Regions from separate parts of the Mesorhizobium vachelliae genome, predicted to be linked through region 1. Evidence: riboswitches for the same ligand, from Rfam matches in the RefSeq annotation. Region 1 holds a riboswitch; each other region holds the start of a gene.
The links. A riboswitch is a leader RNA that binds a small molecule or an ion and turns the genes downstream of it on or off. The one in region 1 is predicted to bind thiamine pyrophosphate.
Positions count from the first base shown of each region.

Region 2: another riboswitch for thiamine pyrophosphate. It lies ahead of thiB (thiamine ABC transporter substrate binding subunit); the one in region 1 lies ahead of thiC (phosphomethylpyrimidine synthase ThiC).
Region 3: another riboswitch for thiamine pyrophosphate. It lies ahead of thiC (phosphomethylpyrimidine synthase ThiC); the one in region 1 lies ahead of thiC (phosphomethylpyrimidine synthase ThiC).

Region 1 is NZ_JAVIIR010000020.1:70,743-74,014, forward strand. It holds gene RFM41_RS30335 (hypothetical protein) at 46-633, opposite strand; partial or broken gene RFM41_RS30340 (transposase) at 1,065-1,308, opposite strand; TPP riboswitch at 1,437-1,552, shown strand; gene thiC (phosphomethylpyrimidine synthase ThiC) at 1,657-3,272, shown strand, end outside.
Region 2 is NZ_JAVIIR010000003.1:573,841-577,112, reverse strand. It holds gene thiP (thiamine/thiamine pyrophosphate ABC transporter permease) at 1-298, opposite strand, end outside; gene thiB (thiamine ABC transporter substrate binding subunit) at 536-1,546, opposite strand; TPP riboswitch at 1,590-1,695, opposite strand; gene RFM41_RS09740 (thiamine diphosphokinase) at 1,831-2,475, shown strand; gene RFM41_RS09735 (ABC-F family ATP-binding cassette domain-containing protein) at 2,486-3,272, shown strand, end outside.
Region 3 is NZ_JAVIIR010000007.1:164,571-167,842, forward strand. It holds gene thiO (glycine oxidase ThiO) at 1-24, opposite strand, end outside; gene thiC (phosphomethylpyrimidine synthase ThiC) at 28-1,872, opposite strand; TPP riboswitch at 1,977-2,093, opposite strand; gene RFM41_RS16690 (hypothetical protein) at 2,089-2,271, shown strand; gene RFM41_RS16695 (FkbM family methyltransferase) at 2,278-3,036, opposite strand; gene RFM41_RS16700 (hypothetical protein) at 3,033-3,272, opposite strand, start outside.

The sequences.
Region 1 (3,272 bases):
AAGAAGTTCCAAGAATTGGGACCGTCGCCGAAGAATGAACGCCCTTTAATTGGCTGCGCCGCCCCTGTTCGGTCGCAAATACATAGCCTTCAATATCAGATAGAGCCCCTTTCGGTCGACGGCACCGCCCAATAGGTAATTGAGCAAATCGTGGCGCATATCGGCCGTCATCGGTTGGCGGTATGGGATGGCTCGGTCCGTACGATTTCTTTCGAACCAATTAATAATTAGGAGGCAAAAATCGAGCGCAAGGATAGATTCCCTCCCGTCGATTAGGTCCTGCCTAGCGGTGGCTTTCTGCTCGTCGCTTCCTTTGAAGTCGTACGGCACGTCCTCATTATATTCGTGGTCGAAGAAATTGCCCAAGAAGGGCTCTGAATTCAGATTAAAAAGGAGCAGGGCACAAATTTTTACGTGAGACAGCCGCGTCGTTTTTTCAGAGGTTTCCTCTGAAAGCCATTGCTGGTTGTCGGCCACCCACTGAGCGTGAATCTGCTTTGTGACGTTCGGAATGAAATGGGCTTCGAGTCCATGCACTTTGAAATTGGCGTAACAGAACTCGCGGAAAGCGTAGTTGAAAGATTCGTAGTCGGCGAGCCATTCATCCAACTTCTTTTCATCGAACGGAATCATACAGGCGAGAACTCCAAGCCCCAAAGCAAGAGGGCGAAGGTTGGTAAACCTTCGCCCTCTAAAAGGAAATAAAAAAACGGGGTTACGCGGCGGTTTTCACCGTCTCGTTTACCAATTCGACGGTAGACACATACCCGAGGGTTTTGTCAGGATCCGATTTGATAACGGCGCGACCATTTTCGTACAGCTTTTTAAATCTGGAAATGTCGCGCGGAAGGGCGCACCGTTCAGCGCTCTTCGGCAAGCCTCTCTCTGGCATCATCGTTCTCCCGGTCCTGTCCCTGGCTTGGGCCGTCTGTCGTGGCGGCGCCATACAAGCAACGCACATATTTGTCAATTTTCGGCAAATATGCAACGTGCATTTAGACGCATTTAAAATGCGTCGACCGTCATTTGGTTGCCGTTTAGACGATTTTCGATGCGAAAAGCGATTAAATTTTGTCCACGCTTCGCTGCCAATATCCAGTCCACACTCGGCTGATTGGGTGATTAAGCGAGGCGTTGGCGACGGCGAGATACTGCTCGCCATTGCTTACAACGGCGGTTGTCCTCACGCCATGCCATCTCTGCTGCGTAGGCATGAAGATAGCGACCGCTGACTTGATGATGGGTGCCGATCTCAGCGCGGCGCAGGCGGGAGAAGAAGCTTTCGGCCTAATTGGCGCAAGCGTCCCCGTGCTGGTCTCGGGCGCGCGATCTGTCGCCGCCATGTGCGCGAACTTTTCCGCCAGTTTGATCAGCAGCCGATCAGCGCCGCGGCCTGAAGGCGCTTGACAAGATAGCGGCGGCCCGGTCAATTCGAAAGCATTCACCAGGGGAGTCCCGGCAAGGGGCTGAGATACTGCTGGCTTTGCGGCGCAGTGACCCGTTGAACCTGATCCAGTTCATACTGGCGTAGGGACGGTGCAAGCGCTTGTGGGCGTTCATGCCCGAAGACCTGTCTCAAGCAGGCCTACCAAAAGCGTCTTTTCATCCTTCCGGCACCGAACTGGGTCTCCAATGCAACGAGCAAAGGAGCCTCAAATGAATGCCTTGACCCTGACCGTATCGACTGGACCGCTGCCGGCCTCGCGGAAGATCCACAAATTCGGCGTCCTCCATCCGCAGATCAGGGTGCCGATGCGCGAGATCGCGGTCCATCCGACTGCCGGCGAGCCGCCGGTGACGGTCTACGACCCGTCAGGCCCCTATACCGACCCCGCGATCGAAACGGATATCGAAAAGGGTCTTGCCCGCCTTCGTCAGGACTGGATCGCGGCGCGCGGCGATGTCGAAGCCTATGACGGCCGCCATGTGAGGCCGGAGGACAACGGATTTGCGACCGGCGAACGGCTGACGCCGGAATTCCCCATCCGCAACCGCCCGTTGCGGGCGAAAGCCGGCAAGGCGGTGACGCAGCTTGCCTATGCGCGCGCAGGGATCATCACGCCCGAGATGGAATTCGTGGCCATCCGCGAGAACCTTGGCCGCGAAATGCTGCGTGGCAAGCTGCAACAGGACGGGGAAGCGTTCGGCGCGACGATCCCGGATTTCGTCACGCCGGAATTCGTGCGCGACGAGGTGGCGCGCGGCCGCGCGATCATTCCCGCCAACATCAACCATCCCGAAAGCGAGCCGATGATCATCGGCCGCAATTTCCTGGTGAAGATCAACGCCAATATCGGCAATTCCGCCGTCACCTCCTCGATGGCCGAGGAGGTCGAAAAGATGGTCTGGGCGATCCGCTGGGGCGCCGACACGGTGATGGACTTATCGACCGGCCGCAACATCCACAACATCCGCGAATGGATCGTGCGCAACGCGCCGGTGCCGATCGGCACCGTGCCGCTCTACCAGGCGCTGGAAAAGGTCGGCGGCATCGCCGAGGACCTGACCTGGGAAGTCTATCGCGACACGCTGATCGAGCAGGCCGAGCAGGGCGTCGACTATTTCACCATCCATGCCGGCGTGCGGCTGCATTACATCCCGCTCACCGTCGGCCGGGTTACTGGCATCGTCAGCAGGGGCGGCTCGATCATGGCGAAATGGTGCCTGCACCATCACCGCGAAAGCTTCCTCTATGAGCATTTCGAGGAGATCTGCGACATCGCCAGAGCCTATGACGTCTCCTTCTCGCTCGGCGACGGCCTTCGTCCCGGCTCGATCGCCGACGCCAATGACCGAGCCCAGTTCGCCGAGTTGGAAACGCTTGGCGAATTGACGAAGATCGCCTGGGCAAAGGATTGCCAGGTGATGATCGAGGGCCCTGGCCATGTTCCCATGCACAAGATCAAGCAGAATATGGACAAGCAGCTCGCCGTCTGTGGCGAAGCGCCATTCTACACACTGGGGCCGCTGACCACGGACATAGCGCCGGGCTACGACCACATCACCTCGGGAATCGGCGCCGCCATGATCGGCTGGTTCGGCACGGCGATGCTCTGCTATGTGACGCCGAAGGAACATCTCGGCCTGCCAGACCGCAACGACGTCAAGACCGGCGTGATCACCTACAAGATAGCCGCGCACGCCGCGGATCTTGCCAAGGGGCATCCCGCGGCGAAGATCCGTGACGACGCGCTTTCGCGGGCACGGTTCGAGTTCCGCTGGGAAGACCAGTTCAACCTGTCGCTCGATCCCGAGACAGCGCGCTCGCTCCA
Region 2 (3,272 bases), on a different contig from region 1:
GCGGCACGGTGAACAGCTGCAAGATCAGGCGACGCCCGGGAAAGTTCGGGTGCCGGGACAGCGCGCGCGCCACCATGAGCGCCGGCGCGACCGATAGCAATGTCGACAGCAGCGCCTGCCAGAGCGTGAAGCGGGCGACGCGCAGGAGGTAGCTGTCGAAGGCGGCGAGTGCACCGGATGGATCGCGCGCGCTTTCGAGGATGAGCCCGACGAAGGCGCCGCCGACGAGCACGGCGACTGCCGCGAGGGCGATGATGCCGGCGGTGACGCGGGAGTCAGAGCGCGGCGCGGACTGCACGCTGCACCACGTCGGCTTGAATTAGCGAGCGCCGCGTTCCTTCGCGCCCCCCTCTGTCCTGCCGGACATCTCCCCCACAAGGGGGGAGATCAGCAGTGTCAACGCTCGGCACCGTCCTGCAACGTCGGCGATTGGCGAAATCGTCGACGACAGCCAATCTCCCCCCTTGTGGGGGAGATGTCCGGCAGGACAGAGGGGGGCGCCGTAGAGCGATCATTTTGCGATAATTGGCAAATCCTACTTGCTCATCACCGCCAGCCACTCATCCACCCACGCCTTGCGGTTGGCGGCGACTTCCTCGGGGCTGAACAGCAAGGTCTTGGTCGGCCTGACCAATTTGTCGAAAGCCGGGTTGAGCGGCTTGTCGGTCTTGCCGGCCGGGAACATCCAGTTGGTCTCCGGAATGACGTCCTGGAATTTCGACCCGGTCATGAAGGCGATGAACTTTTGCGCCAGCGGGTTCTTCGCGCCGGTCTTGGTGATGCCGGCCACCTCGATCTGCAGGTATTCGCCCTCCTCGAAAGAGGCCGCCTGATAGCGTTCCGTGTTCTCGGCCACCATGTGGTAGGCCGGCGAGGTGGTGTAGGAGAGCACCATCGGCGCCTCGCCCTTGGTGAAGAGCCCATAGGCCTCGCTCCAGCCCGGCGTCACGGTCAGCACCTTGGTCTTGAGCTTGGCCCAGGCCTCCGGCGCCTTGTCGCCATAGACCGACTTCACCCAGAGCAGCAGGCCGAGGCCGGGCGTCGAGGTGCGCGGATCCTGGATCACGATCTTGTCGGCGCCGGTTCCCTCGACCAGTTCCTTCAGGCTCTTCGGCGGGACTTTAAGCTTCTGCGTGTCATAGACGACGGCGAAATAGCCATAGTCGAAAGGCACGAACGTGTCGTCCTTCCAGCCGCCGGGCACATTGATGCCGGAGACTTCGCCATGCGGCGCGAACAGGCCGCTCGCCTTGGCGTCGGAGGTAAGATTGGTGTCGAGGCCGAGCACGATATCGGCCTTGGTGCCCGCGCCTTCGAGCTTCACGCGGTTGAGCAAGGCGACGCCGTCGGCCACCGAGACGAATTCGAGATCGCAGCCGCATTCGGCCTCGAATTCCTTCTTCACCGCCGGGCCGGGGCCCCAATCAGCGGTGAAGCTTTCATAGGTATAGACGGTGAGCTTGTCCTTTGCCTCGGCAGGCGCGACGCCCGCCAGAAGCGAAACCAGGCCGGTTGCGAGAATAAGCTTGGACAATATCGCGCGCATCGGCGCCTCCTTCGTTCGAGTGACAAGGAATTGAGGCGCCGGAAGGTCCGAAACGTCTAATCCCTCCGCCGGTACAAACCGGATCAGGTTCAGCGGGTTGGCTTGACTGCCTCTCAGCCGGATCACGTCCGGCACCCCGTTAGAGCGTTTCGACAGATAGGCCCGGCCGAAGCGGCGCGCAAGCGGAAGTTTGCCGGGCATCTAACGCTCGGGCGCCGACCTCGGATGCGAAGGCCGCGCCACCCGGCTTCCGTTTCACCCGGCGGGCTGGTAAGGCGACGGCCATGGGCACATTCACCATCCTGCTCGGCGGCGAACTCATTCGCACGCCCCGGCTCGAACGCCAGATCGCTGGCTCGCGCGTCATCGCCGCCGACGCCGGCATCGGCCATGCCCGCATGCTCGGCCTCGTGCCCAAGCTGTGGGTCGGCGACTTCGACTCGGTGCCGGCGAACCTGCCAAAGGATCTGGCCGAGGTGCCGCGCAAGGTCTTTCCGGCCGAGAAGGACATGACAGATGGCGAGCTCGCCATCGCCGAGGCGCTCCGGCGCGGCGCCACCAGCCTCGTGCTGGCGGGCGCCTTCGGTGGCAAGCGCGCCGACCACGCCTTCCTGCATCTGGCGCTGGCCGTGCGGCTGGCCGAGGCAGGCACCACCGTGCTGCTGACAAGCGGCGCGCAGGAAGGTGTTCCCGTTTTGCCGGGCAGCGCCGCCTTCGACTATGCGGACGGCACCCTGTTTTCGGTGCTCGGCTTCTCCGAGCTCACCGGCCTGACGGTCACCGGCGCCAAATGGCCGCTCGACCGCGTCGAGGTGGCGTTCGGCTCTTCGCTCACTATATCAAACGAGGTCAAGGGGCAGCTTGGCATCGCGCTGGAACGCGGCCGGGCGCTGCTTCTGGCCCACCCCTATCCTCTTCCCGAAAGCTGACATTCCAGACATGGCGCCGCCACTCCTCAACCTCGACGGCATTAAGCTGACCTTCGGCGGCACCCCGCTGCTCGATGGCGCGGCGCTCAGCGCATCCGCCGGCGAGAAGATCGCGCTGGTCGGCCGCAACGGTTCGGGCAAGTCGACGTTGCTCAAGATCGCCGCCGGCATGATCGAGCCGCAGGACGGCGAGGTCTTCCGCCAGCCCTCGGCCACGGTCCGCTACCTGCCGCAGATGCCGGACATGGATGGCTTCGCCAGCGTGCGCGCCTATGTCGAGGCCGGCCTTGGCCCTGCCGACGATCCGCACCGCGCCACCTATCTGATGGAGCATCTCGGCCTCACCGGCGAGGAGCGGCCGAACGATCTCTCCGGCGGCGAGGCGCGCCGCGCCGCCCTGGCGCGCGTCATGGCGCCGGAGCCCGACATCCTTTTGCTCGACGAGCCGACCAACCATCTCGATCTTTCCGTGATCGAATGGCTGGAAGAGGAGCTTGTCCGCGCCTCTTCCGCCGTGATCCTGATCTCGCACGACCGCCGCTTTCTCGAGCGCGTCTCACGCGCCACCGTCTGGCTCGACCGCGGCCAGACGCGACGGTTGGACAAGGGCTTCGCGCATTTCGAGGAATGGCGCGACCAGGTGCTGGAGGAGGAAGAGCGCGAGCAGCACAAGCTCGGCCGCCAGATCGTGCGCGAGGAGCACTGGCTGCGTTACGGCGTGACCGCCAGGCGCAAGCGCAACATGCGCCGCCTCGGCGAATTGCAGGCCATGCGCCAGCGCTTCCGCAGCCATCGCG
Region 3 (3,272 bases), on a different contig from region 1:
GCCTTTGACAAGGACACGGCGCATGGCTCAGCGCGTCTCCCGATCATCTCGCGCCAAAGCCTGTTCTTCCACTCCGGGCGTTTCGACGGGCATATAGAGATCGCCGCCCGCGCGATATTTCTCCGCCATAGCCGCCATCCCCTCCTTTTGCGCTTCCGCGCGAATGTCGTGGGAGATGCGCATGGAGCAGAATTTCGGCCCGCACATCGAACAGAAATGCGCGACCTTGTGCGCTTCCTTGGGCAAGGTCTCGTCGTGGAACGAGCGCGCCGTCTCGGGATCGAGCGACAGGTTGAACTGGTCTTCCCAGCGGAACTCGAACCGTGCCCGCGAAAGCGCGTCGTCGCGGACCTTCGCTGCTGGGTGTCCCTTGGCGAGATCGGCTGCATGCGCGGCGATCTTGTAGGTGATCACCCCGGTCTTGACGTCATTGCGGTCCGGTAGCCCGAGATGTTCCTTCGGCGTCACATAGCAGAGCATGGCCGTGCCGAACCAGCCGATCATGGCGGCGCCGATGCCGGAGGTGATGTGATCGTAGCCCGGTGCGATGTCCGTGGTCAGCGGCCCAAGCGTGTAGAAAGGCGCCTCGCCGCAGACGGCAAGCTGCTTGTCCATGTTCTGCTTGATCTTGTGCATGGGAACATGGCCGGGACCCTCGATCATCACCTGGCAGTCCTTGGCCCAGGCGATCTTCGTCAGCTCGCCGAGCGTCTCCAGCTCCGCGAACTGCGCCTTGTCGTTGGCATCGGCGATCGAACCGGGGCGAAGGCCGTCGCCGAGGGAGAAGGAGACGTCATAGGCTCTGGCGATGTCGCAGATTTCCTCGAAATGCTCGTAGAGAAAACTCTCGCGGTGATGGTGAAGGCACCATTTGGCCATGATCGAGCCGCCGCGGGAAACGATGCCCGTGACCCGGTCGACGGTCAGCGGGATGTAATGCAGCCGCACGCCAGCGTGGATGGTGAAATAGTCGACGCCCTGCTCGGCCTGTTCGATCAGCGTGTCTCGATAGACCTCCCAGCTGAGGTCCTCGGCGATGCCGCTCACCTTCTCCAACGCCTGGTAGAGCGGCACGGTGCCGATCGGCACCGGCGCGTTGCGCACGATCCATTCGCGGATGTTGTGGATGTTGCGGCCGGTCGACAGGTCCATCACGGTATCGGCGCCCCAGCGGATCGCCCAGACCATCTTTTCGACCTCTTCAGCCATCGAGGAGGTGACGGCGGAATTGCCGATATTGGCGTTGATCTTCACCAGGAAGTTGCGGCCGATGATCATCGGCTCGCTCTCGGGATGGTTGATATTGGCTGGGATGATCGCGCGGCCGCGCGCCACCTCGTCGCGCACGAATTCCGGCGTGACGAAGTCCGGTATCGACGCGCCGAACGCTTCGCCATCCTGTTGCAGCCTGCCTCGCAGCATCTCGCGGCCAAGGTTCTCGCGGATGGCCACGAATTCCATCTCGGGCGTGACGATCCCGGCGCGCGCATAGGCAAGCTGTGTCACCGCCTTGCCGGCCTTCGCCCGCACCGGACGATTGCGGACTGGAAATTCCGGCGTCAGCCGTTCGCCGGTCGCAAATCCGTTGTCCTCGGGCCTGACGTGGCGGCCGTCATAGGCTTCGACATCGCCGCGCGCGGCGATCCAGTCCTGCCGAAGGCGGGCAAGACCCTTTTCGATATCCGTTTCGACCGCGGGGTCGGTATAGGGGCCTGACGGATCGTAGACCGTCACCGGCGGTTCCCCGGCTGTCGGGTGCACGCTGATCTCGCGCATCGGCACCCTGATCTGCGGATGGATAATGCCGGTCCTGTGGATTTTCCGCGAGGCGGGCAATGGTCCCGTCGAAACGGTGGGGGTCAAGGCATTCATTTGAGGCTCCTTTGCTCATCTGCATTGGAGACCCAGTTCTGTGCCGGAAGGATGAAAAGCCGCCTTGGTGAACCTGCTAAGACAGGTCTTCGGGCATGGATTCCCGCAAAGCGCTTGCACCGTCCCTACGCCAGTATGAACTGGATCAGGTTCAACGGGTCACTGCGCCGCGAAAGCCAGCAGTATCTCAGCCCCTTGCCGGGACTCCCCTGGTGAATGGCTCAAGTTGAGCGAGCCGCCGCCGTTTTGTCAAGCGCATCCGGCCAGGACGACAATTGGGTTTCGATTGCCGTTGCAGGGAAACTAGAGCAATTTCAGGAAAAGTGTGAAACGGTTTTCCGTCCGGAATTGCGTAAAAACAAAGGCTTAGGGCGGTTCGGCGATTCCGTGAAAGGCTGAACCGCTCTAGGCGAAGGCCCAGATGTCCTCGGCCTGGAAGCCGACCTGGTAGCCGGCGGTCTTGAGCTTGACCACGACCTGGCCGATCTCGGCGGCAGGCAGCGCGCCGACCTCGATCTTGATCATGCCGGGACGGTAACGCTCGAGGTCGAGCTGCTCGAACACCATCCAGTCGGCGCCTTCACAGTCGACCAGGAAAGCGTCGATATGGGCAATGCCGTTGCGGTCGAGCAGCGTCTGCAAGGTCTCCGACTGCACCTCGATGTCCTTCAGATGCGGCGCGAACTTGTTGAAGTTGGCATCGGCCTCGCCCCAGGCGTTCTTGCCCGACATCAGATTGGTGTCGGTGACCGACGAGCAGCCGATGAACTCGATCGGCAGTGTGCCGGATTCGAGCGCGGCGGCGTCGAACGTATGGACGGTGATCGTTCCCTTGGCCCTGGTCACCGCCACCGGCTCGATGATGAAGCGATCGGTATCAGGATAGTTGGCGCGCAGCCGCTTCTGATTGTAGGGGATCGGCTCGACCAGCATGGCGCGAGCGCCGCGGATGCTGTGCAGCCACGGCGTCACGTCGTCGAACAGCGCGCCGTCGCATGCGCCGACATTGACCATCTGGAACGGCCGGCCATTGCCGCCGAAACGTGCCTTGAGCGCCGCCTTGGCAAGGAACTTCGTGCCGCGCAACGCCGGCCCGCGATCGAGCAGGCCCACAGGCAGGCCGAGCGACAGAAGAACGCGCGCGAAGCTGGACACCGAGCTCATGACTTGTCTCCGGAAATGACCTGCAGCGCGGCGCGGCGCCCGCCTTTGCTCGCCGCTCCCCAGAGCGCCATCAGCGGCGCGGCGAGCAGCAGGAAGGGCGGGAGAAGATTTGGGAAATAGATGCGGGTGTCGTGGATCGGGAAGACGGCGAATTTCGCCAGCACGCCGAGCGCGAGCGCCGCCAGCAGGACGCCGGCGCGGCGGTCGAGCCGGAAGCCGACGCGGCTCAAGCCGAA